4 regions of the Arthrobacter pasteuri genome follow, and region 4 is predicted to be linked to each of the others. Evidence: riboswitches for the same ligand, from Rfam matches in the RefSeq annotation. Region 4 holds a riboswitch; each other region holds the start of a gene.
What was found. Region 4 has a riboswitch for S-adenosylmethionine ahead of ACX80H_RS07175 (cobalamin-independent methionine synthase II family protein). Riboswitches for the same ligand answer to the same signal wherever they lie in the genome.

Region 1: it holds a riboswitch for S-adenosylmethionine, as region 4 does, so the genes downstream of both, ACX80H_RS14955 (bifunctional o-acetylhomoserine/o-acetylserine sulfhydrylase) here and ACX80H_RS07175 (cobalamin-independent methionine synthase II family protein) in region 4, are expected to answer to the same signal.
Region 2: it holds a riboswitch for S-adenosylmethionine, as region 4 does, so the genes downstream of both, ACX80H_RS09320 (MetQ/NlpA family ABC transporter substrate-binding protein) here and ACX80H_RS07175 (cobalamin-independent methionine synthase II family protein) in region 4, are expected to answer to the same signal.
Region 3: it holds a riboswitch for S-adenosylmethionine, as region 4 does, so the genes downstream of both, ACX80H_RS00330 (AmiS/UreI family transporter) here and ACX80H_RS07175 (cobalamin-independent methionine synthase II family protein) in region 4, are expected to answer to the same signal.

What each region holds. Positions count from the first base shown of each region.
Region 1 covers NZ_JBTNDO010000004.1:79,703-86,993, reverse strand. Annotated here, with positions in the region: gene hutI (imidazolonepropionase) at 1-389, shown strand, start outside; gene ACX80H_RS14970 (CPBP family intramembrane glutamic endopeptidase) at 447-1,247, shown strand; gene ACX80H_RS14965 (DUF1540 domain-containing protein) at 1,414-1,701, shown strand; gene ACX80H_RS14960 (VOC family protein) at 1,790-2,431, opposite strand; SAM riboswitch class IV at 2,587-2,703, shown strand; gene ACX80H_RS14955 (bifunctional o-acetylhomoserine/o-acetylserine sulfhydrylase) at 2,785-4,104, shown strand; gene metX (homoserine O-acetyltransferase MetX) at 4,111-5,253, shown strand; gene ACX80H_RS14945 (hypothetical protein) at 5,380-5,622, shown strand; gene ACX80H_RS14940 (SGNH/GDSL hydrolase family protein) at 5,802-6,620, opposite strand; gene ACX80H_RS14935 (alpha/beta hydrolase) at 6,762-7,291, shown strand, end outside.
Region 2 covers NZ_JBTNDO010000001.1:1,949,632-1,956,922, forward strand. Annotated here, with positions in the region: gene ACX80H_RS09305 (heme-dependent oxidative N-demethylase family protein) at 1-205, shown strand, start outside; gene ACX80H_RS09310 (methionine ABC transporter permease) at 277-936, opposite strand; gene ACX80H_RS09315 (methionine ABC transporter ATP-binding protein) at 936-1,964, opposite strand; gene ACX80H_RS09320 (MetQ/NlpA family ABC transporter substrate-binding protein) at 2,038-2,922, opposite strand; SAM riboswitch class IV at 3,109-3,222, opposite strand; gene ACX80H_RS09325 (GAF domain-containing sensor histidine kinase) at 3,338-4,594, opposite strand; gene ACX80H_RS09330 (peptide chain release factor 3) at 4,721-6,334, shown strand; gene ACX80H_RS09335 (glycoside hydrolase family 26 protein) at 6,514-7,291, opposite strand, start outside.
Region 3 covers NZ_JBTNDO010000001.1:59,063-66,353, reverse strand. Annotated here, with positions in the region: gene ACX80H_RS00340 (serine hydrolase domain-containing protein) at 1-566, opposite strand, end outside; gene ACX80H_RS00335 (hypothetical protein) at 898-1,212, opposite strand; SAM riboswitch class IV at 1,678-1,790, shown strand; gene ACX80H_RS00330 (AmiS/UreI family transporter) at 1,828-2,448, shown strand; gene ACX80H_RS00325 (acyl-CoA dehydrogenase family protein) at 2,545-3,798, shown strand; gene ACX80H_RS00320 (hypothetical protein) at 3,849-4,067, opposite strand; gene ACX80H_RS00315 (DUF7793 family protein) at 4,299-4,766, shown strand; gene pgsA (phosphatidylinositol phosphate synthase) at 4,801-5,421, opposite strand; gene ACX80H_RS00305 (HIT family protein) at 5,421-6,032, opposite strand; gene thrS (threonine--tRNA ligase) at 6,032-7,291, opposite strand, start outside.
Region 4 covers NZ_JBTNDO010000001.1:1,524,807-1,532,097, forward strand. Annotated here, with positions in the region: gene ACX80H_RS07160 (cystathionine gamma-synthase) at 1-916, opposite strand, end outside; gene ACX80H_RS07165 (O-acetylhomoserine aminocarboxypropyltransferase/cysteine synthase family protein) at 918-2,309, opposite strand; gene ACX80H_RS07170 (PIN domain-containing protein) at 2,359-2,832, opposite strand; SAM riboswitch class IV at 3,038-3,163, opposite strand; SAM riboswitch class I at 3,448-3,544, shown strand; gene ACX80H_RS07175 (cobalamin-independent methionine synthase II family protein) at 3,555-4,793, shown strand; gene ACX80H_RS07180 (APC family permease) at 4,887-6,437, opposite strand; gene ACX80H_RS07185 (aldehyde dehydrogenase family protein) at 6,584-7,291, opposite strand, start outside.

The sequences.
Region 1 (7,291 bases), on a different contig from region 4:
CCTGCCTGCCCGCCTGCGACCTCTCCACGCGCCAGCCGTTCCCGCCCGCGCGGAGGCTGCTCGACGCCGGAGTGCAGCTGGCGATCGCCAGCAACTGCAATCCCGGCACCTCCTACACGACGTCCATGGGGTTCTGCGTCGCGACCGCCGTCCTGCAGATGGGGCTCACCGTCTCCGAGGCGGTACGGGCCGCAACCGTCGGGGGAGCCCTCGCCCTGCGGCGGCACACGGGCGAGGACACCGACGGCCGGCGGGCGGTCGGGTCGCTCGCCGTCGGGCACCGGGCGGACCTGCAGCTCCTCGACGCGCCGTCGGCCACGCACCTCGCGTACCGTCCGGGCATGCCCCTCGTGCATGCCGTCTGGCGCGCCGGCAAGCAGGTGCGGTAGGGCCCCTGCCGGGCCGCCGGACTGGGAATCCCCGGCAACCGCTGGGAGGATAGCGCCATGCCTGCCGAGTCCTCGTCCGCCGCGTCACCCGTCGAAACCCGGACGGATGCCACTCCGCCCCGGCGGCGCATCACCGCGGAGCTGCTGATCGTGTTCGGCCTCTCCCTCGGGCAGTCGGCCGTGTACTCCATCGTGAGCCTGGCCGAGAAGCTGACGCGCGGACCCCTGGCGGCGCAGACCACCACCCTGAACCCGGTGCTGAACGACCGGCCGTATTTCGACCTGACCTACCAGGTGCTGGGCATCTTCTTCGCACTGGTGCCCGTGGCCCTCGTCCTGTTCCTGCTCAGCGGGCACGGCGTTCCGGCGTTGCGTCGCCTCGGGCTCACGTTCGACAGGCCCCTGCGCACCATCGGTCTCGGGATCGGGCTGGCTGCCGTCATCGGCGTCGGAACCCTCGGGGTGTATGCCGGCGGGCGGGCGCTGGGCATCACCACGGCCCTCGTCCCCGCCGCCCTGGACTCCTACTGGTGGACCGTCCCGGTCCTCGTCCTGTCGGCCGTCCGCCACGGGGTGCTGGAGGAGGTCCTCGTGGTGGGCTACCTCTTCCTCCGCCTGCGCGAGCTCGGCTGGTCCACTTCCGCCATCGTCCTCACGAGTGCCGTGGTGCGGGGCAGCTACCACCTCTATCAGGGGTTCGGCCCTTTCGTCGGCAACGTGCTGATGGGCCTGCTGTTCGCCTGGTTCTACACGCGCACGCGCCGCGTCCTGCCGCTCGTCATCGCGCACGCGCTCATCGACACGGCGGGCTTCGTGGGCTTCGCGCTCCTCGGACCCGCCATCGGGATCGGCGGGTGAATCCGCCGGCGAATCGGCCGGTGAACTGCTCAGGGAAGGCTCATCTACGCTGATTTGCGCACGGAAACCGTGACTAAATTATCGGCTGACCGCGGTGTTACCGTGATGTCCACCAGCACAACGGCGGCTCCGCCCCGGGGCTCCACCGGACCAGCCAGGAGGAATCATGAGCGTCGTCACCAGTGTCTCTGAGTGCAGTGTCCATAACTGTTCGTTCAATCACGAGGGCTGCACCGCCGTCGCGATCACAGTGTCCGGGAGCGAGGAACACGCGTCCTGCGCCACCTTCATCGACACGTCCATCAGCGGCGGCCTGCCGAAGATGCTCGCCCACGTGGGCGCGTGCCAGCGCTCGGAGTGCACCTTCAACCACGACCTGCTGTGCGGCGCCCCGGCCGTCAAGGTGGGCCCCGGAGCCGACGCCGCCGACTGCCTGACCTACACCCACGCCTGACGGGCCCGCGTCCCGCGCGGCTGCGGCAACAGGAAAGGGCCGGACGACTGTCCGGCCCTTTCCTGTTCGTACTGGGTGATATCGGGGGTCAGATCTCGATGCGGCCGTCGGCGGTCTCGAAGGTCACGGACATGATGCCCGGAGTGCCGTTCGGGGCGATCCACTGGACCTTGACGCCGTCAAGCGTCTCCTCGACGTCGGTGCCGAGCCACTCGGTCACGCGTTCGGACGATCCTGCGATGGTGAGGCAGGACAGTTTGACCGACGCCGGTCGCGCCTGGGAGGGGTGCAGGGCCTCGCTGCCCTCGTCCCAGCGGAGCAGGTAGGGGACCTGGGGGTCCGCGATGAGTCCCTTGATGCCGATCTGCTGCCACGTCAGTTCCTGGCCGTCGGGGAACTTGCGGTTGCCGGGAACCGCGCTGCGGCCGAGGCGCTCCTCGAACGGTGTGAGGTCGTCCACGGCGACGCACCAGCCCATCCAGCCTCCGCCGGCCTCGGAGCGTGCGCGCACCGCCTGACCGAAGGGGGCCTTGGTCGACGCCGGGTGGTCGAGGACCTCCACGACCTCCAGGTACTGGCCGTTCACCAGGGGGAAGATCATGTTCCGGGTGCCGAAGCGCGGGTGCACGCCACCCTTCACGGGGTCCATCCCGAGGTTGGCCGCGATCCGGTCGGCAGTCGCAGCAAGTCCATTGGGTTCGCAGGCATATGAGACATGATCCAATCGCATGCGGTTATCTTGGCACTAAGTGATGCACGTCTCGACTTAGGATCGCCTTACTCCTGCTGGTCCTCCGATGGCGTCTCCGCAGCCCCGTCCTCACGCTGCTTCACGAACGGTCATACGGCTTGCCGGATCTGCTCGGATGGGCTTTCATGAGGAGAGGTCATGAGTGCCAGCACGAAGCCCCGGCTTGCTGGCCGGCAACCCTCCAACCGCGGTGGGGTGCCCCGGGTGAAGACCAGGTTCGGCGCTATTCCGGCGCCGTTCAAGCGCGGGCTCCTGCGGGAGCCGGTCTCCTGGAGCGGCACGCACCGGCCGGGGCACCGGACCAGGCGGAGCCCCTTCCGAAAGGGAGCACCATGTCCAACGATTGGTCTTTCGAGACACGCCAGATCCACGCCGGCCAGGTACCGGACGCAGCCACGGGAGCGCGCGCGCTGCCCATCTACCAGACGTCGTCGTTCGTCTTCCCGAGCGCCGAGAGTGCCGCCAACCGGTTCGCGCTGACGGAACTCGCGCCCATCTACACGCGTATCGGGAATCCCACGCAGGAAGCGGTGGAGACGAGGATCGCGAGCCTCGAGGGCGGAGCCGGCGCCCTGCTGCTCGCCTCGGGCCAGGCCGCCGAGACCTTCGCGGTGCTGAACATCGCGGAGGCGGGGGACCACATCGTCGCCAGCCCCAGCCTCTACGGCGGCACGTACAACCTCTTCAAGCACACGCTGAAGAAGTTCGGCATCGAGACCACCTTCGTGGAGGACCCGGACGACCTCGAGCAGTGGCGGAACGCCGTCCGGCCGAACACCAAGCTCTTCTTCGGCGAGGTCGTGTCCAACCCCCGGCAGGACGTCCTCGACATCGAGGGCATCAGCGCCGTCGCCCACGAGAACGGGCTTCCGCTGATCGTGGACAACACGCTGTCCACGCCGTACCTGATCCGGCCCATCGAATGGGGCGCGGACATCGTGGTGCACTCCGCGACGAAGTACCTCGGGGGCCATGGCAATGCCATCGCCGGGGTCATCGTCGATTCGGGGAACTTCGACTTCGCCCGGTACCCCGAGCGGTTCCCCGGCTTCAACACGCCGGACGAGAGCTACCACGGACTCGTCTACGCGCGGGACCTCGGCGTCGGCAGCGCACTCGGCGCGAACCTCGCGTACATCCTGAAGGCCCGCGTCCAGCTCCTGCGCGACCTCGGCTCGTCCGTCTCGCCGTTCAACGCCTTCCTCATCGCGCAGGGACTGGAGACCCTCAGCCTGCGGGTGGAGCGCCACGTGCAGAACGCGCAGGCGGTCGCCGAGTGGCTCGAGGGGCACGACGACGTCGAACGCGTCTCCTACGCCGGCCTCGCCTCGAGCCCCTGGTACGAGCGCGGCAGGAAGTACGGGCGGAACAACGGTACGGGCGCGATCGTCAGCTTCGACATCGTCGGGGGACTGCAGGCCGGCAAGCGCTTCGTCGACGGACTGGAACTCCACTCGCACGTCGCGAACGTCGGCGACGTCCGCTCGCTCGTCATCCATCCGGCGTCCACGACGCACAGCCAGCTCGGGGCGGAAGCGCAGCTCACCGCGGGCGTGCGTCCGGGCCTCGTCCGCCTGTCAGTAGGCCTCGAGAACATCACCGACATCCTCGCCGACCTCGACGCGGGGTTCCGCGCCGCCAAAGGAGCCTAGCCCTTCGTGACCACCCACCCTCCTGCTCCGCTGCACCCCGGGATCGACGACGCGCGCCCCTCGGGGGACGGGCTCCTGCGCATCGCCCCGATCGGACCGCTGGCACTCGAGACCGGAGGTGAGCTGCCGGACGTGCAGCTCGCCTTCGAGACCTGGGGCCGGCTGAACCGGGATGCCTCGAACGCGGTGCTCGTGCAGCATGCCCTGACCGGCAGCTCGCACGTGGCACGCGGCGCATCGGAGGAGGAGGGCTGGTGGGATTCGCTCGTCGGACCCGGCCGCCCGGTGGACACCGACCGGTACTTCGTGGTGTCCGTCAACATGCTGGGAGGGTGCTACGGCTCGACGGGGCCGGCCAGCCTCGCTCCCGACGGCACCCCCTGGGGATCGCGCTTCCCCTTCGTCACCATCCGCGACTCCGTCCGGGCCGAGGCCCTGCTCGCCGACCGGCTCGGCATCGCGCAGTGGCACTCGGTCCTCGGAGGATCGATGGGAGGGGCACGAGCGCTCGAGTGGGCACTCATGTACCCGCAGCGGGTGGAGCGGTGCGCCGTCATCGCCTGCACTGCCGCCAGTTCGGCCGAACAGATAGCGTTCGCCCAGGCGCAGCTGCAGGCAATCCGGCTCGACCCCGCCTACCGCGGCGGTGACTACTACGACGGCCCGCATCCGGATGCGGGCCTCGGTATTGCCCGGCGCATCGCCCACATCACCTACCGCTCCGAGCAGGAACTGGAAGCACGCTTCGGCCGCGCGGAGCAGGACGCCGAACAGCCCTTCGGCGCCGTCCTGCCCGCCGAGCGGGGCCGCTACCAGGTGGAGAGCTACCTGGACCACCAGGCGGACAAGCTCGTGGGCCGCTTCGACGCGAACAGCTACGTCATCCTGACCGAGGCGCTGATGAGTCACGACGCCGCGCGGGACCGCGGCAGCCTCGACGCGGCACTGGGGGAGGCCACGGCGGACTTCTTCATCGCCGCCGTGGACTCGGACCGGCTCTACTTCCCGGAGCAGTCGGAGCGGCTGGCCCGGGGGCTGCCCGGGGAGGTGCCCGTCCACACGATCTCCTCCCCGGTGGGCCACGACGCGTTCCTGACCCAGATCCACCAGCTCGACGCGCAACTCCGCTCGGCCTTCTACGCGGGGTAGCAGTTATCGGTTGGGTTTCCCCGGACGGGCACCTAGTCTTGGAGCTAAGCCTGCTTAGCAATCGGCGGCAGGCAGGTCTGAGGTAGACGCCCGGACTCGCCGACGGAAGATGAAGGGGAGCTGTTCATGGAACTGAGCACCATTGGCTGGAACCAGGAAGCACGCGACAAGATCCTGCTGGACTCGGACCGGGCTCTGCAGGACGCGGTCCGCGAGGCCGTCGAGACGATGGACGGCAAGTCCCGCGAGGAGGTCTACGAGTTCCTCTTCCAGAAGCTGCAGCCGCAGTTCGTCGACTTCAAGCCCGGGCCGGACCTGAGCGCATGCGCGGACGCGGTCGCCAATGGCGAGGTCTCGCTCGACAGCTGAATCCACGCGCGGGATGACAGGAATGACCGGCCGGCTGCCCGTCGGCCGGTCATTTCGGTCGCCTCGGTGAGAACGACGGCGGCTGTCCGGCCGGACTCCGCCGCGTCAGGTCGCGCGGCAGTGCCGGCGGACGATGGCTCGCACTGTGCAGGGCGCGCTGTCGGGAACGGGCGACGACGCTAGTCGGCAGCACCCGGCGGCATGCCCGGGCCGAAGATGGGCGCGGCCTCCGGACGCTTGGCGAACACGCCGTCGCCCGACGACTGGTGGCGGAGGCGCCGCAGGACCCACGGCACGAAGTACTCGCGCGCCCAGACGAGGTCCTCGGCGCGTGCCTCGCGCCACGTCCGCGCCGGGAGCTCCTTGGGCTGCAGCGGCTGGAGGGTGTGCCGGACCGCGAGGGTGTCCAGGACCATCGCGGCGATGGTGTGGTGGCCGAGCGGCGAGAAGTGCAGCCGGTCGGAGGACCACATCTGCGGACTGACCAGCTGCCGCAGGGCCCACATGTCGGCGATCACGGCCTCGTGGCGTGCGGCGACCGTGCGCAGGTTCTCGTTGTAGATCGCGGTCTTCGAGCGGATGCTGCCGAGGACCGTCTCGCGGACGTCCGGCCCCGTGAACAGGACGACCGTGGCGCCCGAGGCGGCGAGGGTCCCGACGACGGCGTCGAGCCGGGTGGCGAGCAGATCGGGATCACCACCGGGACGCAGCAGGTCGTTGCCGCCGGCGGAGATGGTCACCAGGTCCGGATGCAGCGCCAGCGCCGGTTCCACCTGCTGGTCGATGATCTGCTGCAGGAGCCGTCCGCGCACGGCGAGGTTCGCGTAGGCGAAGCCGGCCTGGCCCCGGGCCAGTTCCTCGGCGACGCGGTCCGCCCAGCCGCGATTGCCCCCGACGCTCTCCGGGTTGGGATCCCCGATGCCCTCGGTGAAGGAGTCCCCGAGGGCGACATAGCGGTGCCACGGGTGCGGTTCGGAGTTCAGGCTCGGATCGATCATCGGACCGTTCAGGACGGGATCGGTTCCGCCCGGCAGGGGCGTTCCGGCGTTTGCAGGGATCACCGGGACATTCTCCCAACCAGTGCCTCTCCTGCGCCAACCCGGCGTCGATTCCTCGGCGGGGCGTGCCAAGATTAAGCCATGACTGAACCCGCCCGTGGCACCTCCACGTCCTCCGCCAGCGCCTGGGACCCGGTGGTCCTCTGGTCGAAGCCCGAGTCCGAGCGGGAGGGCACGCCCCTGCTCGTCCTGTTCCACGGGTACATGGCCAACGAGGAGGACCTGATGGGCCTCACCGACCACCTCCCCGCCGAGTTCACCGTCGCGTCTCTCCGGGCGCTCCAGGCAGTGGGACCGGGCTTCTCGTGGTTCCCGCTGTCGCGGGAGGCGGATTATTCGGTGGAGCGCGTCGTGGAGAGCGTGACTGCTGTGTCCCGATGGCTGGACGAGGTCCGCGGACGCCACTCGAGCGTCAGCATCCTCGGGTTCTCGCAGGGCATGGCGGTCGCGACGTCGCTCCTGCGCCACCGGCCCACCGACTTCGCCTGCGTCGTCGGCCTCTCCGGATTCGCCGTGCCGTCGGAGGGCCACGAGTTCTTCCGGGACGACGAGGCCGCGGCGGCGCCCGTGGAGTTCTTCTGGGGGCGCGACCAGGAGGACCAGGTCATCCT
Region 2 (7,291 bases), 420 kb from region 4:
GGCCGAGCTGGTGGACCATGCTCCCGACTGGGCCAAGCGGCTGCACCGGGCCCTCGCATCCCTCGACCCCGAACTCGTCGACTACAAGGGTTTCCACCGCTACCACGCTGCCGCTGTCGCATGGCTCTCGAGGCACGACGACGGCGCACCCCTGGCGACGGGCTACCCCTGGATCGAGGACGGCATCCAGCCCGGCGCCAGCTAGGACCTGCGAGAAGGACCATTCCGCGGACCGACCCACCATCCGTTTCCGGGTGGTGGGTCGACCTGTAGGGGCTAGCGGCGGAGGACCTTGCGCGCCAGGACGTTGCCGAGCAGCTGGACGGCCTGTACGAGCAGGATGATCACGATGACCGCCGCCCAGGTGACGACGGGGTTGAACTGCCGGTAGCCGTACTGGATCGCGAAGTTGCCCAGACCGCCGCCGCCGACATATCCGGCCACGGCCGACATGTCGACGAGGGCTACGAAGATGAAGGTGAAGCCGAGGATCAGCGGGCCGAGAGCCTCGGGGATGAGGATCGTCAGGATGATGCGCAGTCGCCCCGCGCCGACCGAGCGTGCAGCCTCGATGACCCCGGGCTGGACGGTCAGCAGGTTCTGCTCGACGATGCGGCTGATGCCGAATGCCGCCGCGAGGGACAGGGTGAAGATGATGGCACTGTTGCCGATGCCGGTTCCCGTGACGGCGCGGGCGAGTGGTTGCGCCGCGGCGAGGAAGATGATGAACGGGATCGGCCGGAAGATGTTCACGATGATGTTCAGCGTGCCGAACACGGCCCGGTTGCCGAGGATGCTGCCGGCCCTGGTGGTGTAGAGACCGATGCCCAGCAGGAGCCCTCCGAGACCTCCGAAGAGGAGACTGAGGCCCACGATGTACAGGGTCTCGTAGGTGGCTTCCCACAGCTGGGGTGTCAGGGGAACGAGGTCTTCCATCAGGCGAGTTCCTTCACGGTGATGCGGCCGGCCATGTGGTGCAGGGTCGCGTCGATGACGCTGTCCGCTCCGGTGAGCGCGAGGGTGAGATGCCCGAAGGCGCGGCCCCGGATGTCGTTGATGCCGCCGTAGACGAGTTCGAATTCGATGCCGGCAGCGGCCAGTTCGAGGAACACGGACGCCTGCGAGGAGTCGCCGTCGCGGAAGGAGAAGGTGACGATCCGTCCCCGGTGCCTCTCCCGGAGCGCTGCCAGTTCATCAGGTGCGGGGATGCCGCGGACCACGGTGGAGACGAACCGTCGCGACGATGCTTCACGGGGGTTGGAGAACACGTCGAAGACATCGCCCTGCTCCACGATCCGTCCGCTGTCCATGACGGCCACCTTGGTGGCGAGGGTCTGGATGACGTCCATCTCGTGCGTGATGACCACGATGGTGATGCCCAGTTCCTCGTTCACGCGGCGCAGGAGGCGGAGTACTTCGTGGGTCGTCTCGGGATCGAGGGCGGAGGTGGCCTCGTCCGCGAGGAGGATCTTGGGTGAGGTCGCCAGGGCGCGGGCGATGCCGACGCGCTGCTTCTGGCCGCCTGAGAGCTGTTCCGGGTAGTTCGATGCCTTGTCGGCAAGTCCCACGAAGTCGAGGAGCTCGGTCACGCGGGCCTGGATCTCGTCCCGGGTCCTGCCTGCGACCCGCAGGGGGTAGGCGACGTTGTTCCAGACCGTCTTGGCGCTGAAGAGGTTGAACTGCTGGAAGATCATGCCGATGTCCAGGCGCAGTGTGCGCAGCTGGCGGTCCGGGACGTTGGTGACCTGGTGCCCGTCGACGATGATCTCGCCGCTGGAGGCCTTCTCGAGGGCGTTGATCAGGCGGACGAGGGTGCTTTTGCCCGCCCCGGAGTACCCGATGATGCCGTAGATCTCACCTGCCTCGATGTCGAGGCTGACGTTGTCGATGGCGTGGACGAGGGGATCGCCGCGGCGTCCCGGGGGGAAACTCTTCGTGACGTTCCGCAGTGAGATGAGTGGCATCGTGTTCCTAGCTGAGGGGATACGTGTGGCCGGCCAGGATCACCGGCCGGCCACACGCGGAAGAGAAGGCTGATCAGCCCTGGGCGCGGGTGTCTTCCTCGACGGTGTCGAGCGACGTCTTCAGCTCCTCCACCGGCACCTTCAGGAACTCCGCGGTTCCGCCCGAGGTCTCCTGCACGGCGTCGAGGACTTCCTGGTTCTCCTGGTAGATGCTCACCAGCTTCTGGTAGGTCTCGTTGTTCTCCTCACCGGCGCGCGAGGCGAAGATGTTGACGTACGCAGCGGCGGCCGGATCGGTCGGGTCATCCTGTGCGATGGCGTCGTCGAAGTTCAGGCCGGCGTCCTGCACGAAGTCGTTGTTGATGATCGCAGCGGCGACGTCCGGGAGGGAGGTCGGCGTCAGTGATGCCTCGAGGGTCGTGACGGTCACCTTGGATGCCGCCTCGTCGACGTCATCGATGGTGGAGAAGGCGCTGCCGCCGTCCTTGAGGACGACCAGGCCGGCTGACTGAAGGACGAGCAGGCCGCGCGCGAGGTTGCTCTCGTCGTTCGGTACGGCGACGGTCGACCCCTCGGGGATCTCCTCCACGGACTTGTGCTTCGTGGAATAGAGACCCAGTGGGTAGATGGCGGTCGATCCCACAGGGGTGAGGTCCTCGCCGCTGGAGACGTTGTAGCGGGCGAGATAGACGAGGTGCTGGAACTGGTTGAGGTCCAGCTCGCCTTCCGTGAGCGCAGGGTTGGGCTGCGTGTACTCGGCGAAGTCGACGACCTCGAGGTCGATGCCTTCCTCTGCGGCCGCATCGGTCAGCGCAGCCCACTCCGGGTCGCTCGCACCCACGACACCCAGGCGGACAGTCTCATTGCCTCCCTCGGAGGCCTCCGAGGAGCCACAGGCAACGGTGAAGGCGAGGAACGGGACGACGGCGGCTGCCAGGAGCTTGCGGGAGGTGATCATATTTTCTTTCCTTCGTACGGGTACCTGCTGAGCAGACGGCTCAGCGACAGGGGAAGAGGGACAGAAGCGCGCAGCAGGACTGACGGACAGCTCAGGCTGCTCGGACGTGTTTCTACTGGACTGACATGCTCGCTCACTGGATGCTGCGGGCGTTCTCCGGCAGGGCTTCGAAGAAGCGCCGCGGGAATCGCGTACTTGCCGTCCGGAGTATCCCGGCGGCCGAATCTTCACCTGGAGCACCCCACTACGGGAGAGGGTTGCTGTCCAACCGGCCAGGGCCCGTGGCTGGAACTCTTGATTCTTCTGGGAACGCTAGGCGACGGCATCGAACACGGTCAAAACGACCGGGACCCGGCGCGTCATATTCGGCGACCGGGTCGGCGGGCGCGCGACGCGTCGACCCGGGCGAAGACCGTCAGGCCGGGCTCGACCCGAACCAGACCCGTACGGTGAGCCCGCCGCCGGGGGTCTGGTCGAAGGCGAGGCGCCCGCCGTGCGCCTGGGCGATGCGCACGCATGTCGCCAGTCCTATCCCGGTACCGGACGGATCGCCCTCACGCTCGAGCCGCACCAGCGGCTCGAGCACACGGTCGTACTGCTCGGGCGGTATGCCCTTCCCGTTGTCGGCGACGTCGAGGCGCCAGAACTCCGCAATGCCGGTGCCCGTGATGCGCACTTCCGCCGGGACACCCGGCCGCGCGTAGGCCACGGCGTTGGCCACCAGGTTCTGGATGAGGACCCGGAGCTGCTCGCGGTCGGCGTGGCCGTGGAAGTCCCCGGCCGTGATCTCCACGCCGTCGACGTGGTGCCCCAGATCGTCGACGGCGGCCGCGACGGCTTCGGCGAGGGAGACGGTCTCGAGGTGCGCCGCACCGCCCACGCGCGAGTAGCCGAGCAGGTTCTCGACCATGGAGGACATTCGGAGGGCGCTCGCCCCGATGCGCTTGAAGTACGTGCCCGCCGGACCCTCCTGGAGCGCCGGCTCGTCCTCGGCGAGCTCAGCGAGGCCGACGACGTTGGTCAGCGGTCCCCGCAGGTCATGGCTGATCCGGCCGGCGAATTCGCCCAGCAGTTCGTTGCTGCGCTGCAGCTCGGACACCGTGGCATCCAGCTGACGTGTGCGCAGCTGGAGATCGAGGACGTCGACCACCTGCGCGGCCAGCGTCTCGAGGCCCGCGGCCTGCTGATCGGTGAGGTTCCCGGGCTTTTCGTCGAAGATGCAGAGGGTGCCGAGCGGTACGCCGTCACTCGTCAGGAGCGGGGTGGTGGCGTAGAACCGGACGGCGCCGAAGCGGCCGTCGACGAAGGGATTCGCGCGGAAGCGCGGGTCCTCGGTGCAGTCCGCGACCACCACGGTGTGGCCGTACTTGAAGACCTGCCCGCACAGCGAGTCCTCACGGGCGCACATGAGGGGTTCGAGTCCCTTGGCGGCGATCTGGTGGAACTCGTCCTCCGTGATCACGTTGATGGCGCCGTACTGGGCGTTGCAGAGCTGGACGGCCAGGGCCACGAGGTTCTGCAGGGCGGCGGGGGCGTTCGCGGGGGCGGCAGGCCGCGGCTCGGCCCCGACCGGGCCTGCTTCGCCCAGGGCCATGCCCAGCCCGTACTGCGAGAGCAGTTCAGCGTGCTCCGAGCCTCGCGCCGTCCGTTGTCCGGATGCCTGATCAGTCATGACTCCACGTCCTCCCAGTAGCCGTGCGCAGGAATCTGCCTCCTAGGGTAGTCGGCGGACCCACGCGCACAGCGAACACCGGACCCGCCCGCGAGGTGCGGCTCGGGGATCGGGGACAATGGAGGTGTGGTCCTGTTAACCGAATCCCCCGTCCTCGACGCCGACGCCGTCCGCCGCGAGGCCGGACGCCGGCGTACCTTCGCCGTCATTTCCCACCCTGACGCCGGAAAGTCCACCCTCACGGAAGCCCTGGCCCTCCTCGCCCGCGCCATCCAGGACGCCGGCGTCACCCACGGCAAGTCGAGCCGCCATGCCACCGTGTCCGACTGGATGGGCATCGAGCAGGAGCGCGGCATCTCGATCAGCTCGGCCGCACTCCAGCTGACCTATCGCGACACCATTCTGAACGTCGTCGACACCCCGGGCCACGCGGACTTCTCCGAGGACACCTACCGTGTCCTAGCCGCCGTCGATTCCGCCGTCATGCTGATCGATGCCGCCAAGGGCTTCGAGCCCCAGACGGTGAAACTGCTGGCTGTCTGCAAGCAGCGCAACATCCCGATCATCACGGTGATCAACAAGTGGGACCGGCCGGGCCTCGACGCCCTGGGCCTCATCGACGACGTCGGCGAGCGCACCGGCATGACACCGGTCCCGCTGACCTGGCCGGCCGGGATCGCGGGCGACTTCCAGGGATTGCTGGACCTACGGGCGCGGCGGGCGATCGCGCTCGAGGCCGTCGAGGCCGGAGCGCATGCCGCCGAGGAGACGGACATCGACATCGATGCCCTCGATTCCCGTGACGCCGGCGCCTGGCTGGACGCGCGCGAGGAAGCCGGCCTCGTGGAGTCCTCGAACGGTTCGTTCGACCGGGAGGAATTCGAGGCAGCACGCCAGACACCGGTCCTCTTCGCCGCGGCGGCCAAGAACTTCGGCGTCTCGCAGCTCCTGGACATCCTCGTGGATGTTGCCCCCTCCCCGAGCCCGCGCCCCTCGAAGGAGGACGAGCCGAGGCCCATCGACGCGCCGATGTCCGGCTTCGTCTTCAAGGTGCAGGCCGGCCAGGATAGCGCGCACCGCGATCACATCGCCTACCTCCGCATCTGCTCGGGTACGTTCGAGCGCGGTATGGTCATCACCAACCAGCGCACCGGCAAGCCGTTCGCCACGAAGTACGCGCACCGTGTCCTCGGCCGCAGCCGTGAAGTGGTGGACACCGCCTGGCCAGGCGACGTCGTCGGCCTGGTGAACGCGACGAGCCTCCGCGTGGGCGACAGCCTGTTCGCCGAGCAGCCCGTGCAGTTCCCCGACATCCCGCGCTTCTCACCCGAGCTGTTCGCGGTCGCGCGGGCCAAGGATCCCGGCCGGTACAAGCAGTTCCGCCGTGGCATCGAGCAGCTCGAGCACGAGGGCGTGGTGCAGGTGCTGCGCTCGGACCTCCGAGGTGACCAGGCACCCGTCCTCGCCGCAGTCGGAGCCCTGCAGTTCGAGGTCGCTGCCGAGCGGCTCGGCACCGAATTCAACGCGCCGACGTCGCTCGACAACCTGTCCTACACGCTCGCGATGCGGGTGGCGCCCGAGAGCCAGGGCGTGCCCCAGACCTTCCGCGGCGGCGAGATCATGTTCCGGTCCGACGGCGAGATCGTGGCCGTCTTCGGTGACAAGTGGAAGGTGGGACACTTCAAGAAGGACTTTCCCGACGTCGTCCTCGAGCCGATCGGCGCCGCCGTCGACCAGTAGGGGACAGCCGCGCGTTCTCCGCACGACGGCGGGACCCCGACCGTCCGATGCCTCGTGGAGCGAAGGACTCGGCACCGCCGCTTCTCACGTCGTCCGGTCCGGGACGGCTAGCGCGGTGCAACCCCCCGTTCATGGGCTTCTGAGAATCCCGGTCAGCCGTTCCACCCCGGAGCCCAGGGTCAGGCGAGGGGTTCTCCGCAGGTGTCGGGTTCCTGGGCGAAGCGGTACCAGCGCGGTAGGGCTGCGGTGAACTCGGATCGGATGGCGGGTTCCTCCACCGCGGTCCAGTCCACGGCGGCGCCGACCTCGGGTTCCACCTTGTTCCACTCGAACCAGTTGACCATCTTCAACCCGGGGAATCGCTCCTGCACGGCAGGATCGAAGACTTGTTCCCACCAGGCGCGCTTGATGTTCAGGGTCCGCAGATCCCCGATGTCAGCCGTCACCAGGGCTGCTGTCTCCGGGATGGCGACGGGCTTGCCGTGACCTTCCCCGTACTCGGCGTAGAAGTCCGGCAGCATCGAGTCGTCGCCGTTCTTCCCGTTGTAGGTCCCGGTGAGCTGGTCGGCGAATTTCCCGTCCTCGGGCATCTCACTCTCACCCCAGGGGTACGTGCTACCCCAGTGGTAGAGGGACATACCCACCCAGTCCACGGCGTCGTCCCCCGGGTAGTAGGGCGCGTACGGGTCATCGAAAGGCGTCAGGACGCCGTCACCCGTGGTGTCCAGGACAGGAAAGCCGGGTGAGCCGGGCAGGGACTGGTAGGTTCCGCCCGCGAAAGGATAGCCTCCGGCATAGTTCGGCGCCCACATCATCGCCGATCCCGGCGCGATCCGGTGGACGGCGTCGGCCACCCGGCGGAAGGTCGCGATGTACTCGGCGGGCTGCTGGCCCCAGGGGTACCAGGAACCGTTCATCTCGTGCGCGAAGCGCACGACGACCGGGACTCCGCTGACA
Region 3 (7,291 bases), 1.5 Mb from region 4:
CGCGACGGCGTCGAATACCCGGGGCCAAAGACATCTCGGAGGAGTCGGCCGTACCCGCGCCCGTCCGCACTCGCGGTCGCGTGCCCGAGAAGTTGAAACCCGAGGTTCGAGTACCGAGGCCGCGCCGACCCTACGCGCACGTCCCGCGTCTGCTCGAGGAGCTCAGCGAGGGTCTCGCCGTACGGATTCCGTCCGTGGATCGAGAACGCCAGACTGCGACGCAGAACGGACATCCCGGGGGCCAGGCGTGGGAGGCCGGATCGGTGGACGGCCAGCGAGCCGAGAGGCACCGCGGCCACGGGCCCGAAACCGTCGAGAGGAAGCAAATCCCCCAGCGTCGTCGTCGGTGAAACTACGCCGCGCTGCAGCGCGTCGGAATACAGCATGCCGGTAAGCGCCTTCGAGACCGACCCGATCTCGAAGGTGCACTCCACCTCCGTCCCCGCAGTTGCGACGAAGACCCGGCGCGAAGAGGCGACCGCGATCGCCACCGGCCACGATGGGCGGAGTAGCCGCTGGGCCGGGCCGAGCAACTCCGCGTCCCCTGTCCACTCCCATGGCTGCATGAGATCCTCCTCTGGATGCCGAACACTTCGCTTCAGGTCAAGAGATTGTCAAATTGAGTTGACGCACCCTCCTCGCTGAACGTAGTGGACGAAGGCCTGCGGCGTCAACATATATTGACGATTCGCGTTGGTGCGCCTTCTGGGTCATTAGTTCCGTAGGAGCGGTTTTTCGAGGCTGCGCGGGCGGGCTTGGGCGACAGTTCCTGCATCTCCTATTCGGCGGACACGTCCACCGCGGCTCCGGAACTCTCCGTGATCACCGGGAAATCATGCACACCAGCGGCCACATCGCGCGCACATCGTGAGTCGGGCAGAAGGAAGCTCGCGGGAATCAGTGTGTGTCCGAGGTTAAGTCCTCAGTGGTTATTGCTTGTTCGCTTGCTTCCGCCTGACGGATAACCAGGGAGGTCGTGATGAGTACGGCTGAGAGCACCGCGCACGGCACCAGCAGGATCAGGTAGGTCAGCGACACCAGCGCAGCAATCGGAGCTGATTCCCAGACGTCGGGAAGCGGCATGAAGCTCAGACTGTCTCCTACACCGAAGTTCCTGTTGAGGAATGGACCCAGAACGAGCAGAGCTATGGCAGCGATGCCGAACCTTGTCCCAAATTTCATCGTTGACTTTGCCGATGTTGCAGCGGACATTTCGCTCCTGACGTTCGGGTCGGTCGGTAGGAGTTCGCACCATTGGATGCATTTGCCTTGGTCCGAGGACGAGCGCAGTCTGCAGCGGCATCAATGACGTGACGAGGCCGCCCTTCCGTCGGGAACGCACGCAGGAAAGCGGATCCGGTCCATACACCGTTGCTCGGCCTGATCGCCCACCTCACCCGCCGGCTTCGCACTTGGTACAACATATGGGAAGCCGAGAGATTGCATCAAAGCGATTGGAACTCGCCCGAGGACGACGTCCCGTGGAGAACAGGCGGGACGCTGGGACGCAGCATCGGTCACGAACAGCTGTTACGACTCCGATCTCCACGAGTGGGTGCTCGTCCGGGACCTCTCGTCGTCCGTCACCGACCGCTCCGTCATACGGCGTCACGCAGCGTCAAAGCTCGCCCTCGTGCTGGAAACCGCCCCGGTCCAGCCCCTAGTCTCGTACCTACAGATCAAGAGTTCCAACGCGAAGCCCTGGCTCGTTGGACGGCAACCCCCTCCGTGGCGGGGTGCCCCAGGTGAAGATCCGGTCCCGCGCATCAGCGCCGGGGCAAGCACGGCGCGGGCCTCGGGGCTCCGCGTCCCGTCGACGGGACCTCCATGTCGTACATCTGCCTCCTCCTGTCCGGAGCGGCCCTCCTGATCAATGGTCTCGGCCTCCTCGGCCGGGTCACCTCCCGCGACTCCGGGTTCTTCAACCTGGTGATCGGAACCCTCCAGCTGGTGATCGCGACGCTGATCGCGTCCGCAGGTGCTGCCGATCCCGCCACGATCGGCTCGGCGAGCGGCATCTTCCTCTTCGGGCTCACCTACCTCTACGTGGGGTTGGGCTCGGTCGCCGGGTTGGGCGCAGCGGGGGTCGGATGGTTCTGCGGGCTCGTCGCCGTACTCGCCGTCGTCTTCGCCGGCACCGCCCTGGACGACGACCCGGTCAGCTCGGTGCTGTGGCTCGCGTGGGCGGTGCTGTGGGGGCTCTTCTTCCTACTTCTGGCCTTCGATGCAGCGCACCTGGCCCGGATCACCGGCTGGAGCGCCATCCTGGTGGGCACGGCCAGCACCGTTCCTCCGGCCGTCCTCGGACTCAACGGCGCCTGGCCGGCCGGCTGGACCTCGGCTTTCACCGTTGCCGGAGTTCTCGCGGTGCTGTTCGTCATCGCCGGTGCCGTCAGTTCCCGCCCGGCGAAGGTGCCGGCAGCCCCGCAGGTCGCCGTCCCCGCCTGACAACGCCCCAGCCGTACCCGTCCCGACACCTCCCTCCATTCCGCTTCCATCCCGCTTTCATCCCGTTTTCATCCCGCTTCCACCGAAAGGCCGACCATGACGACGCTGACCCATACCCCTCCAGGCACCGATGCGGAGTACGAGTTCCTCGCCGCCCGCTTCCGCCCGCTGTTCGCCCGCATCGCCGAGGGCGCATCCCGCCGCGAGCAGAAGCACGAGCTCCCCCGCGAGGAGATCCGTGTACTCATTGACGCCGGATTCGGGGCACTGAGGGTCCCCGTGTCCGCGGGCGGCTCCGGCGCCTCACTGCCCCAGCTGTTCCGCCTCCTCACGGAGCTCGCGGCCGCCGATTCGAACATCCCGCAGGCCCTGCGCGCCCACTTCGCCTTCGTGGAGGACCGCCTGGTGTCCACGGGAGCGCAGCGCGAGGTGTGGCTCAAGCGCTTCGCCGACGGCGAGATCATCGGCAATTCCTGGACGGAGGTCGGCACCGTCACCATCGGAGACGTCATCACGAAGGTCAGCCCGGACCCGGACGACGCCGGCAGCTTCCGCATCAGTGGAACGAAGTACTACTCGACCGGCAGCATCTTCGCGGACTGGATCGACACTTTCGCGCAGCGCACCGACAACGGGGTCAAGGTCATCGCGGTGGTCAGCACGCACCAGCCGGGGGTGACCCACCGGGACGACTGGGACGGTTTCGGCCAGCAGACCACGGGCTCCGGCACGTCCACCTTCGACCAGGCCCGGGTCGACGCCGTCAACGTCATCGACTTCGACACCCGGTTCAAGTACCAGACCGCGTTCTACCAGGCAGTGCTCCTCGCCGTCCTCGCCGGCAGCATCACGGCCGCCGAACGGGACGTGGCCCGCGAGGTCCGGAACCGCACGAGAATCTTCAGCCACGGCAATGCGTCGTCGTTCGCGGCGGACCCGCAGATCCTGCAAGTCATCGGGGAGGTCTCCGCGGCAGCGTATGCGGCGGACGCGACCGTCGAACGGGCCGCCCGGTCACTGCAGCTCGCGTACGAGGGCGCTTTCCTCGGGGACGAGGTCGAGGACGAGCGCCGCAACGACGTCGCCGAACTCGAGACAGCGAAGGCCCAGGTCGTCCTGTCAGCGCTCGCCACCCGCGCGACATCCGATGTCTTCAACGCGCTCGCCGCCTCCGGCGTGAGCACTGCGAAGAACTTCGACCGGCACTGGCGCAATGCACGCACGGCCGCCAACCACAACCCGTGGGTCTTCAAGGCGAGGATCATCGGCGACCACTCGGTCAACGGCGCCGTCCCGCCGCGTGTCTGGTCCATCGGGGCCGCACCGGTCCCCGCTCTCGAGAAAGCCTGAGGAGGTGCGCGCCCGCGGTCCGCGGCGCGCACACGGACCTCCGGGTGCCGTCACCGCGGCGTCCGCCGGGCCCCCATCCGATGTTCGACCGGGCGGGCATCACGGCGGTCGAGTTCGTCGAGGACGGAGTCGAGCGCAGCGGCGGGCCACGGCGGGGAAGGGGGCCCCGTCGGCGGAGTGGGATGGCCTGCTGCCCCGCGCTGCAGCAGCAGCAGGTCCAGGTCCGAGACGATGTGCAGGTCGGGGAGGAATCCTGTCAGGTAAGTCATGGCGTGTCCTGTCCGGAGATCGGTCTGGGTGCTTCCTCCCTTAGACGGGGCTGAAGCGCCGGAATCATCGGTCCCGAGCACGAAGGGTGCGCGGCACAGCGCGGGGGCCGATTCGGGTCATGGCTCCGGCGGCGGCTAGAATGGTGCTCCCCCGGCGATCCGTCTGGTCTCACACGGTGTACGGGAGTCGGTTCGGGGGGACCCGACCCGACGAGACCGCCGAAAGTCCCCATGATCAGCACCGAGACCAGCACCGACGCCAGCACTGACATCCCCCGCCCTTTCCACCTCACCCGGCTGGCACGGTGTGCCGTGCGCCTGAGGCTCGGGCAGGACTCCGTGATATCGGAGTCGGACGCGATCGCGATCCTTCAACAGTGCTTCGACCTCACGGGCCGGCGACAGTACGTCCTGTACTTCGAACTCGACAAGGTGTCCTGTATCTCGTCGGGCGCCCGCCGCGTCCTCACGACGGCCCGCGACGTCCTCGCCTGCGCCATGGTCGGTACGGAGCCGATGGACCGCATGCTGGCGGTACCCTACGAGCAGGCCGACTACCCGTCGGAGTACTTCACGGAACGGAGCGCCGCGCTCGAGTGGCTGTCGCTCATGCATGACATCCTGTGTGCCGATCCGGTGGAACACGCGATGAGCCTGACGGTCGAGCGGGACCCCTTCGCCCGCCGCCGGGCTTCCTGACGGCTGCGGGACAGCAGCGCCGCAGGAAAGCCCGTCAGGACGCGGGCTTCGCCGCCAGCGACTGCCTGCGGACGGCCCTGACCCGCTGGTAGACCGTGACGAGACTCGCCGCCGCCAGGACCACGAGGACGACCAGCAGGACTCCCTCGGGCAGGCCGAGGCCCGTCAGTCCCGTGACGACCAGGACGGAGACGAGGCGCTCGGCGCGCTCCGCCAGCCCGACGTTCGCCGTGAAGCCGAGCGACTCGGCCTTCGCCCGGGCGTAGGAGACGATCATGCCGAGCACGAGGCAGGCGAGTGCTGCAATCGCGATGGCCGGGTTCTCCCCGCCCGTGAAGAACCAGATGGCGACGCCGGTGAACAGCGCCCCGTCCGCGATGCGGTCGAGCGTCGAATCGAGGAAGCTACCCCAGAGTCCGCCGTGGCCCCTGAGGCGCGCCATGATGCCGTCGACGAGGTCGGAGAACACGAAGAGCGTGATGAAGACCGTGCCCCAGAACAGCTGGCCGAGCGGGTAGAAGACCAGCGCGCCGGCGGCCACGCCGATGGTGCCGGTGATGGTCACGGCGTCGGGCGTCACGCCCCACTTGAGCAACAGGCGGGCCAGCGGTGTGAAGAGGGCCGTGAAGAAACCGCGCGCATACCTGTTGAGCATCAGGACGCCGATCCCGCAGCTGTCCCCGAGGACGGCCAGGCCGCCGCGACCTGCTCGCGGACCTCACCGAGCGTCTGGGTGATCGCCTTGGTCTGCGCGATGATCGGCAGGAAGTTCCCGTCCCCGCCCCATCGGGGCACCACGTGCTGGTGCAGGTGAGCCGCGATGCCCGCGCCTCCGGTGGCCCCCTGGTTCATGCCCAGGTTGAAGCCCGAGGGATTGGACACCTTCCGCAGCACGCGCATGGCCGTCTGCGTCAGGGCGGCGATCTCCGCGGTCTCCGCTTCGTCGATGTCCGTGTAGTCGGGCACATGCCGGTAGGGGCAGACCAGGAGGTGGCCGGCGTTGTAGGGGAACAGGTTGAGCAGCACGAAAGCATGGGTGCCGCGGTGGACGATGAGGGCTTCCTCGTCGCTCTGCTGAGGCGCACGGCAGAACGGACAGGTCTGCTCCGACGTGACCTGCTCCTGCCCTCCCTTGATGTAGGCGAGGCGGTGCGGTGTCCACAGTCTCTGGAAGGCGTCGGGCACGCCCGCCAGTTCGAGATCGTCCGTCACCGCGGCGTCGCCCGCGTAGGGGCCGTGCCCGCCCGGATTGTCCGCGTCCTCCATCAGACCGTGGCCTCCCGGCTGCGTACCGCCTCCACGATCCGCCGGACCGCCTCATCGACCGGCACCTGGTTTTCCTGGCTGCCGTCACGGAACCGGAACGAGACGGCGTTGGCTTCCTGGTCCTCGCCGCCCGCGATCAGCACGAACGGCACCTTTTCCTTGCTCGCCGTCCGGATCTTCTTCGGGAAACGGTCCGACCCGGCGTCGACCTGCGCGCGGATGCCCTCGGCCTTCAGCTTGTCGACGACATCGAACAGGTAGTCGTTGAACGCCTCGGCGACGGGGATGGCGAGCACCTGCACGGGTGCCAGCCAGGCGGGGAAGGCTCCGGCATAGTGCTCCGTGAGCACGCCCATGAAGCGCTCGATCGATCCGAACAGCGCGCGGTGGATCATGACCGGGCGCTGACGCGAACCGTCGGCTGCCTGGTACTCGAGCTCGAAGCGCTCGGGCAGGTTGAAGTCGAGCTGGATGGTCGACATCTGCCAGGTGCGTCCGATCGCGTCACGCGCCTGGACGGAGATCTTCGGGCCGTAGAACGCGGCTCCCCCGGGGTCGGGTACGAGCTCCAGTCCGGAGGACTCGGCGACCTCCGCCAGGGTGCGCGTGGCTTCGTCCCAGATCTCGTCCGAACCGACGGACTTCTCCGGGTTGCGTGTGGAGAGTTCCAAGTAGAAGTCCTCGAGGCCGTAGTCCTTGAGGAGGCCGAGCACGAAGTTGAGCGTCCCGGTGAGCTCGTCCTTCATCTGCTCACGCGTGCAGTAGATGTGGGCGTCGTCCTGGGTCATGCCGCGCACGCGCGTCAGGCCGTGGATGACGCCAGACTTCTCGTACCGGTACACGGAGCCGAATTCGAACAGGCGTAGCGGCAGTTCGCGGTAGGACCGCCCGCGCGAGCGGAAGATCAGGTTGTGCATGGGGCAGTTCATCGGCTTGAGGTAGTAGTCCTGCCCCGGCTTGCGTACCGTGCCGTCCTCGTTGAGCTCCTCGTCCACGTGCATGGCGGGGAACATGCCGTCCCGGTACCAGTCGAGGTGCCCGGAGACCTCGTAGAGGTGGCCCTTGGTGATGTGCGGCGTGTAGACGAACTCGTAGCCGGCATCGGTGTGGCGCTGGCGCGAGTAGTCCTCCATGGCCTTGCGGATGATGCCGCCCTTGGGATGGAACACCGGCAGCCCGGAGCCCAGCTCGTCCGGGAAGGAGAAGAGGTCCAGCTCCGTGCCGAGGCGCCGGTGGTCGCGGCGCTCGGCTTCGGCCAG
Region 4 (7,291 bases):
CGAAACCTGACATCTGGCGCGCTGCCAGGGCATGGCCCGGGTGCTCGGGCAGTCCGGGGTAGAGCACCTCCGCGACGCCGGGCTGGTCACGGAGCCATTCGGCGAGAGCCTGGGCATTGGAGGTGTGCCGCTCCATGCGCAGGCCGAGGGTCTTCAGGCCGCGGGCGGCCAGGTAGCAGTCCTGCGGCCCGGCGACTGCGCCGCCGGCGAACTGCTGATAGCCGATGGTCTCGGCCAGCGCGGTGCCGCGGAAGGTACGGTCGGCCACGACCACGGCACCGCCGAGCACGTCCGAATGCCCGCCGATGTACTTGGTGGTCGAGTGCACCACCACGTCCGCGCCGAGGTCCAGCGGCCGCTGCAGGTAGGGCGAGGCGAACGTGTTGTCCACCACGAGCAGGGCCCCGGCATCGTGCGCCAGCGCCGCCCACCCGGCCAGATCCGCGATGCCCAGCAGCGGGTTCGACGGCGTCTCCACCCAGAGCATCGCGGTGGAGCCCGGCCGGACCGCTGCGGCCACCGCCGCCAGGTCGGTGATGTCCACGGCCGTGTTCGCCACACCCCACGGGCCCAGCAGCCCGTTGATGAGCCGGTTGGTCCCGCCGTAGCCGTCCCCGCCGAGGACGATGTGATCGCCGGGGCGCAGCAGTGCCCGCAGCAGCGCGTCCTCGGCCGCCAGCCCGGAGGCGAAGGCGAAGGCCGCCGTCCCGTGCTCGAGCGCGGCCAGCTGGGCCTCGAAACCGTTGCGGGTCGGGTTGGAGCCCCGACTGTATTCGTGCCCGGCGCGCAGCACGTTGATCCCGTCCTGCACGAAGGTGGAGGTCTGGTAGATCGGCGGGATCACCGCACCGGTCAACGGATCAGGGTCCTGCCCGGCATGGACGGCTGTCGTGTTGAACCCTGTGTACTGCGCCATGTCAGGCTCCTCTTCCTGCGGGGGCGGCAGGGGCCCCTGCCGCCGGAGTAGCCGCGATGTCCGCGGCGCCCACCAGCGGGGCCAGTGCCCGGTCCTCGGCTCCCACCAGCGGGGCCAGCGCCAGGTCCAGGTCCGCGACGAGGTCCGCCGCGGTTTCCAGACCCACGGAGAGCCGGATGGTGGTTTCCGCGATCCCGGCGGTGGCGCGCTGTTCCGGGGTGAGCCGGCAGTGCGTCATCGCAGCGGGGTGCGCGACCAGGGACCGGGTGTCCCCCACGTTGGCCACCAGCTTGAACAGCCGGAGCCGGTCGATGAAGGCCCCCACCTGCCCTGGCTCTGCGGCCAGGTCGAAGGAGAACACGCTGCCGGCCCCGTGCGGGAAGTCCCTGGCCGCGATTCCGGCCTGCGGGTGGCCCGCGACGGAGGGGTGGTGTACCGCGGCGACGGCCGGGTGGCCGGCCAGGAACCGGATGACCTCGCGGGTGTTCCGGGCGTGCCGGGCCACCCGGATGTCCAGGGTCTCCAGCCCCTGCAGGATCTGCGCGGCACTTCCCGGTGCGAGCGAGGGGCCCAGGTCGTGCAGGTACTTGCTGCGTGCGAGGGCCAGGTACGCGCCGTGGCCGTGGCGTTCCCACAGGACCTCCCCGCCGTAGCGGCGCTTGGGCCGGGTGAGCTGCGGCCACCGGTCCGGGTAGGCGGAGAAGTCGAAGCGCCCGCCGTCGACCACGGCACCTGCAAGGGTGCTCCCGTGCCCGCCGAGGAACTTCGTGGCCGAATACACCACGATGTCAGCCCCGTGGTCGAGGGGCCGGAACAGGGCCGGGGTCGCCAGGGTGTTGTCCACCACCAGCGGCACCCCGGCGGCATGGGCGACCGCGGCAAGCGCCGGCAGGTCCTGCAGCGTGGCGAGCGGATTGCCGATGGATTCGGTCAGGAAGGCCCGCGTCGTCGGGCGCACAGCGGCCTGCCAGGCACCGGGGTGCGCGGGGTCGGCGAAGCTGACCTCGATCCCGAAATCGTCGAAGGTGTCCGTGAGCAGGTCCACCGTCCCCCCGTACAGCTTCGACGACGCCACGATGTGCTGACCTCCGCGGACCAGCGACACCAGGGCGACGGCGACCGCGGCCTGCCCGGTCGCCGTCGCCAGTGCGGCCACGCCGCCGTCGAGCGCAGCGATCCGCTGCTCCAGCACTGCCACCGTCGGGTTGCCGGTCCGCGTGTAGGTGAAGCCCGGCTCCTTCAGCGCGAACATGCGCCGGGCCGATGCGTAGTCCGGGAATTCATACGCCGCGGTCTGATAGATGGGGACTGCCACGGGCCGGTAGGGGGCCTGCGGCTCATAACCTGCGTGGATCTGGGAAGTGGCCGTACAGCCGGCGTCACCGGTACTCATCGAAGATGCTCCTTCGGCAGAAGTGGTCAGGGCTTGGGATCGAGCGGGTCTACAGGGACCGGGTCGCCGGTCCCGTGTGGGATGGCGGGGTCGGGGGCGCCCCAACCGCATGCGCTTCCGGAATCCAGGGATTGATGGCCGACACCGGGAAATCCCGGTAGACCTCGACATTTCCCGACACAATGGAAAGGCTTTTATGAATTGCAGTCGCAGCAATGAGGGAATCGACTGCGGACACCTCGGCGTCACTCAGCATCGGGCCCCAGACAGCGGCGATATCAGCGTCGACGGAAAGAATGTTCGAGCTGTAGGAGTTCACGAACTCCTGCACCCAGGCGCCGACGGTCCGATATTGCTGGTTCTCCCGGCTCACCAGATGCAGTTCCCCGATCGTCAGGGCGGAGACGAATATACGGAAGTGTCTCCTCCGCTGGAGGAAATCGACGACAGCCGTGGAAGGGCGTGGGCTCCGCAACTCCACGACGACGTCGGTATCCAGAAGGAGGCCGCTTGTGCGTGGCATTCCTCAGACTGCCAGTGGGGGCAGACCGGCGTCCTCCGTGCGATTCGGTGCCACATGCGGTCCGAGGAGGAAGTCCACGAACGCTTCACGTGGAGCCATGAGTGCCTCGTAGTCGTGAATGCTCACGACCGACAGGGGAACCTGGGCGTGGGAGGCAGCAAGGGAGGTAGCAGTCATCGGCGGGCGGCACGGGGCCGCGTCCTTTCGGGAGCTCTTGCCCGCACCAGGTACCCCGGGGGGTGAATGCGGACCGCTTCGTCATCCGAACCACCCACCGAGCGCGGGGTTGGTATGTGACCAAGTCGGAGCTTGACGGTCACAATTCATGAAGCTGTTGGAAGTATAACCACGCAATCGTGATCGAAGTAAACACCCCGCGCCTTTGTGCCCTCGTGCGCTCGCACGCCTATCGACGGTTCCACGCCTGGTAGCAGGGAATTTCGCCGGCCGCAGGAGTCGAGACTCCGCACCGAATTGCTCCGGAATATTACGCCCCTGGTTTTTCCGGCGCGCTCATCGTCGTCCATGATGGGGCCAGCCCCTCCGATTGGTGCTCAGCCTTCTGGCTGTGGAGGGGACGTGCCTGCGTCACCGGTGGATTTAGAGCCCTAAGCCACACCATCCAGAGCAGCTGAGAGACCTGCCTCCATGACGCTGCAGCTTCCCCCGGATTTCCTGTCCGGAAAGGTGCTAATGGCAGGACCGATGGAAAGGAAAACATCATGACACTCGATCGCATCTCCACCAGCCACGCCGGCTCGCTGCCCCGCACACCGGAACTGATCGCCGCCAACGCCGCCCGCACCTTCGCCGAGGACGGCTTCACCCTGGAACGGACACCGGAATTCGAAGGACTGCTCACGACTGCCGTGGTGGACCTCGTCCAACGCCAGAAGGAGTTCGGGATCACGATCCCGGGCGATGGCGAGTACGGCAAGGCGATGTCCAACCCGGTCGATTACGGAGCCTGGTGGACCTACAGCTTCCAGCGCACCGCCGGCCTGGAACTGACGGACTTCAATCCGATCCTCGCCGAGCCTGTCCGTAGCGAGCCCGGCGCCATCAGGCTGACCTCGTTCGCCGACCGGCGTGACTGGACCCGCTTCGCGGCGGCCTACCAGGATCCCGAGAGCGGCATCCAGATCGGCAAGAACGCCACAGCCTTTCCGTCCGCGACCGGGCCGATCTCCTACACCGGGCACGCTGCACTGGCCAGCGACATCACGAACCTCAAAGCGGGGTTGGGCGCCGCGGGCATCCCGACAGGATTCATCACGGCCCTCTCACCCGGGTCCGCGAGCAGGATCGGCAACGACTATTACGCCAGCGAGGAGGAGTTCATCTACGCCTGGGCCGATGTCCTGCGCGAGGAGTACAAGGCCATCGTCGAAGCAGGCCTGATCGTGCAGATCGACGATCCGTCCATCGCGGAGAACTGGGACCAGATCAACCCCGAACCCACCATCGAGGACTACCAGAAGTTCACCCGGATCCGGGTCGAGGCGCTGAACTATGCGCTGCGGGGACTACCCGAGGAACAGGTCCGGTTCCACGTCTGCTGGGGTTCCTGGCACGGCCCGCACACCACGGACATCGAGTTCCGCCACATCGTGGACCTTGTACTGGGCATCAACGCCGGTTCGTACTCCTTCGAGGCAGCGAACGCCCGTCACGAACACGAATGGACGCTGTGGCAGGACGTCGACCTTCCTGCCGGGAAAGTGCTCGTTCCCGGCGTCGTCTCGCACGCGACCAACGTCGTCGAGCACCCTGAACTGGTCGCCCAGCGCATCGAGCGGTTCGCCGCACTCGTAGGTCGGGAGAACGTCGTCGCCTCCACCGACTGCGGGCTGGGCGGAAGGATCCACCCGCAGATCGCCGCGGCCAAGCTCGAGTCCCTGGGGCGCGGCGCTCAGATCGCCTCGAACAGGCTCTTCGCCCGCTCCGGAACACTCGTCTGATCACCAGCGGTCACCCTGTCGAGAGGGTGACGGTGTAACTCCAGCCCCACTTGTCCAGGCGATGCCTGGACAAGTGGGGCCGGACAGCGGGACCTACACCAGTTCGGTGGACGCCAGCGATCTCGTCTCGGCGGAGCCCCCCGACGAAGGTGCTGGTGTTGCGGCTGCATGTCCGGCGAGGACACCCGTCCGGTGCCGAAGCTTCAGTCGGTACATCAGGACGCCGGTGATGATGACGGCAGCGACGAAGAGAACCCCACCCCACTGCAGGTACCACTCGAACGGCGGCACGGAGTTGTAGATCTCCGAGCGCGGCCAGGTGAGGTTCACGGTCATGGCGCCACCCCACAGGACCGCGAGGATGTTCACCGGCAGTCCCCACTTGCCGAGGCTGAAACCGGGCTCGGTGCCGTCGTCGGGCAGCGGCCACTTCCTGGTGAGGCGGTTCCGCAGCATGGGCACGGTCACCAGCAGGTAGGAAAGGTAGATCAGGACGATGCTGATGCTGGAGAGGATGGTGAAGATGGCCGGCTGGGAGACGTTCACGATCAGCGGGATGACCGCGATGACGCCGATCACGATGGCGGCGACCGTCGGAGTCTTCCGGACCGGGTGCACCTTGCCCAGGTGACGGCTGAACGGAAGGTTGTTGTCCCGGGCCATCGCGAACATCATGCGGATGGCGGCGGCGTGGACGGCCAGCGTACAGACCATGACGGCCACCACGATGCACAGCAGGAAGGCCTTGCCGAAGGGGCCGCCCAGCACGGAGAGCACGATGTATTGCAGGCCGCCGTCGGCCGAGCCCAGCTTGGGATCATCCAGGTCCGGGGCCGCGAGGAGTCCGGTGAGCAGGATCAGTCCACCCAGCACGAAGGATGCGGTGATCGCCCGCAGGATGGCCTTGGGTGCCGTGCGCTTGGGGTCCTTGGTCTCTTCGCCGAGGGAGCTGGCAGTATCGAAGCCGTACATCACATAGCCCGATGCCATGGCGCCGATGATGAAGACTCCGAAGAAGCCCAAGGGGTGGTCCACTCCGAATCCCGTGGTCTCGAAGAGGACGCCGGGTCCGCGGACCACATGCCATGCAAGCGCGAGGATGAGCAACACCGCGGCAACAAGTTCGACGAAGACGCCGACGCTGTTGATCTTGGTCATGAGTCTCACGCCGAAGGCGTTGATGAGGGTGGAGATTCCGATCATGATGCTCGCGAGCATCACCCCGTTGAGGGCGAAGTCGGAGGTGCCGGTGCCGTCACCGATGACCTGGAACCCGGACCAGATCTGGGGCAGGGTGAGCTGGAGGGCCAGTGCCACGGCGCCCAGGGCCACGATCGAAGAGATCAGCAACAGCCATCCGGCCAGCCAGGCGACGGTGCCGGAGGAGAGCCTCTTGGCCCAGTTGTAGACCGATCCGGCCACAGGGTAACGCCCTGCCAGTTCGGCGAAGCACAGGGCCACCATCAACTGCCCGGCGAAGACGATCGGCCAGGACCAGGCGTAGGCCGGGCCGGCCATGGAGTAACCGAAATAGAACAGTTGAAAAACACCGGTCAGAATGGAGATGTAGCTGACTCCGGCCGCGAAGCTGGCGAACTTGCCGATGCTCCGGTCCAGGGTCTGGGCATAGCCGAACTGGTCCATGCCGCTTGAATCAGTACTCTTGCTGGGTTCCGCCAATTGAACTCCTAAGTCAGAAAAGCACGATGGTGGCCTGCGCCCGGCGTGGACGCAGGCGAGACCGGGCGCCGCGCCGTTGCGGCGCCCCGCTGTTTCCCCAAGGCTGTTGCCTAGTCGGCTGCGCCCTCCCCCGTTTCCCTCGAAGCCGGAGTGCCGAACCAGCCGCTGGGTGCGGGCTGGACGTTCTGCCAGATGTGCTTCGCCTCGCGGTACTCGTTGAGACCCGCCTGGCCGAGTTCACGGCCGATCCCCGACTTCCCGAAGCCGCCCCACTCGGCCTGCGGTACGTACGGGTGGTAGTCGTTGATCCACACGGTTCCGTGCCGGAGGCCGCCGGCGACCCGCTGCGCCTTCGAGGCATCCGAGGTCCACACCGCGCCGGCCAGGCCGTACTCCGTATCGTTCGCGATGGCGACCGCCTGATCCTCGGTCCGGAACGTCTCGACGGTCAGCACGGGGCCGAACGACTCCTCGCGGAGTACGCTCATGCCGGAGCGGCAGTTGCCGAGTACGGTGGGCGGGTAGAAGTAGCCGTCGGCGAGCGGTCCCTCGTCGGGGACGTAGCCCCCGCACAGGAGCTCGGCGCCTTCCGCGATGCCGGCCTGGACATAGGCGTGGACCTGGTCCCGGTGCTTGGCGGAAATGAGCGGCCCGGTCTCGGCGTCCGGATCGAACGGCCCGCCCATCCGGATCTTCTGCGCCCGTTCCACGACCTCGGCCACGAAACGGTCAGCGATCGACTCCTCGATCACGAGCCGCGCCCCTGCCGAGCAGACCTGCCCGGAGTGCAGGAAGATGGCCGTCAGGGCGTTGTCGAC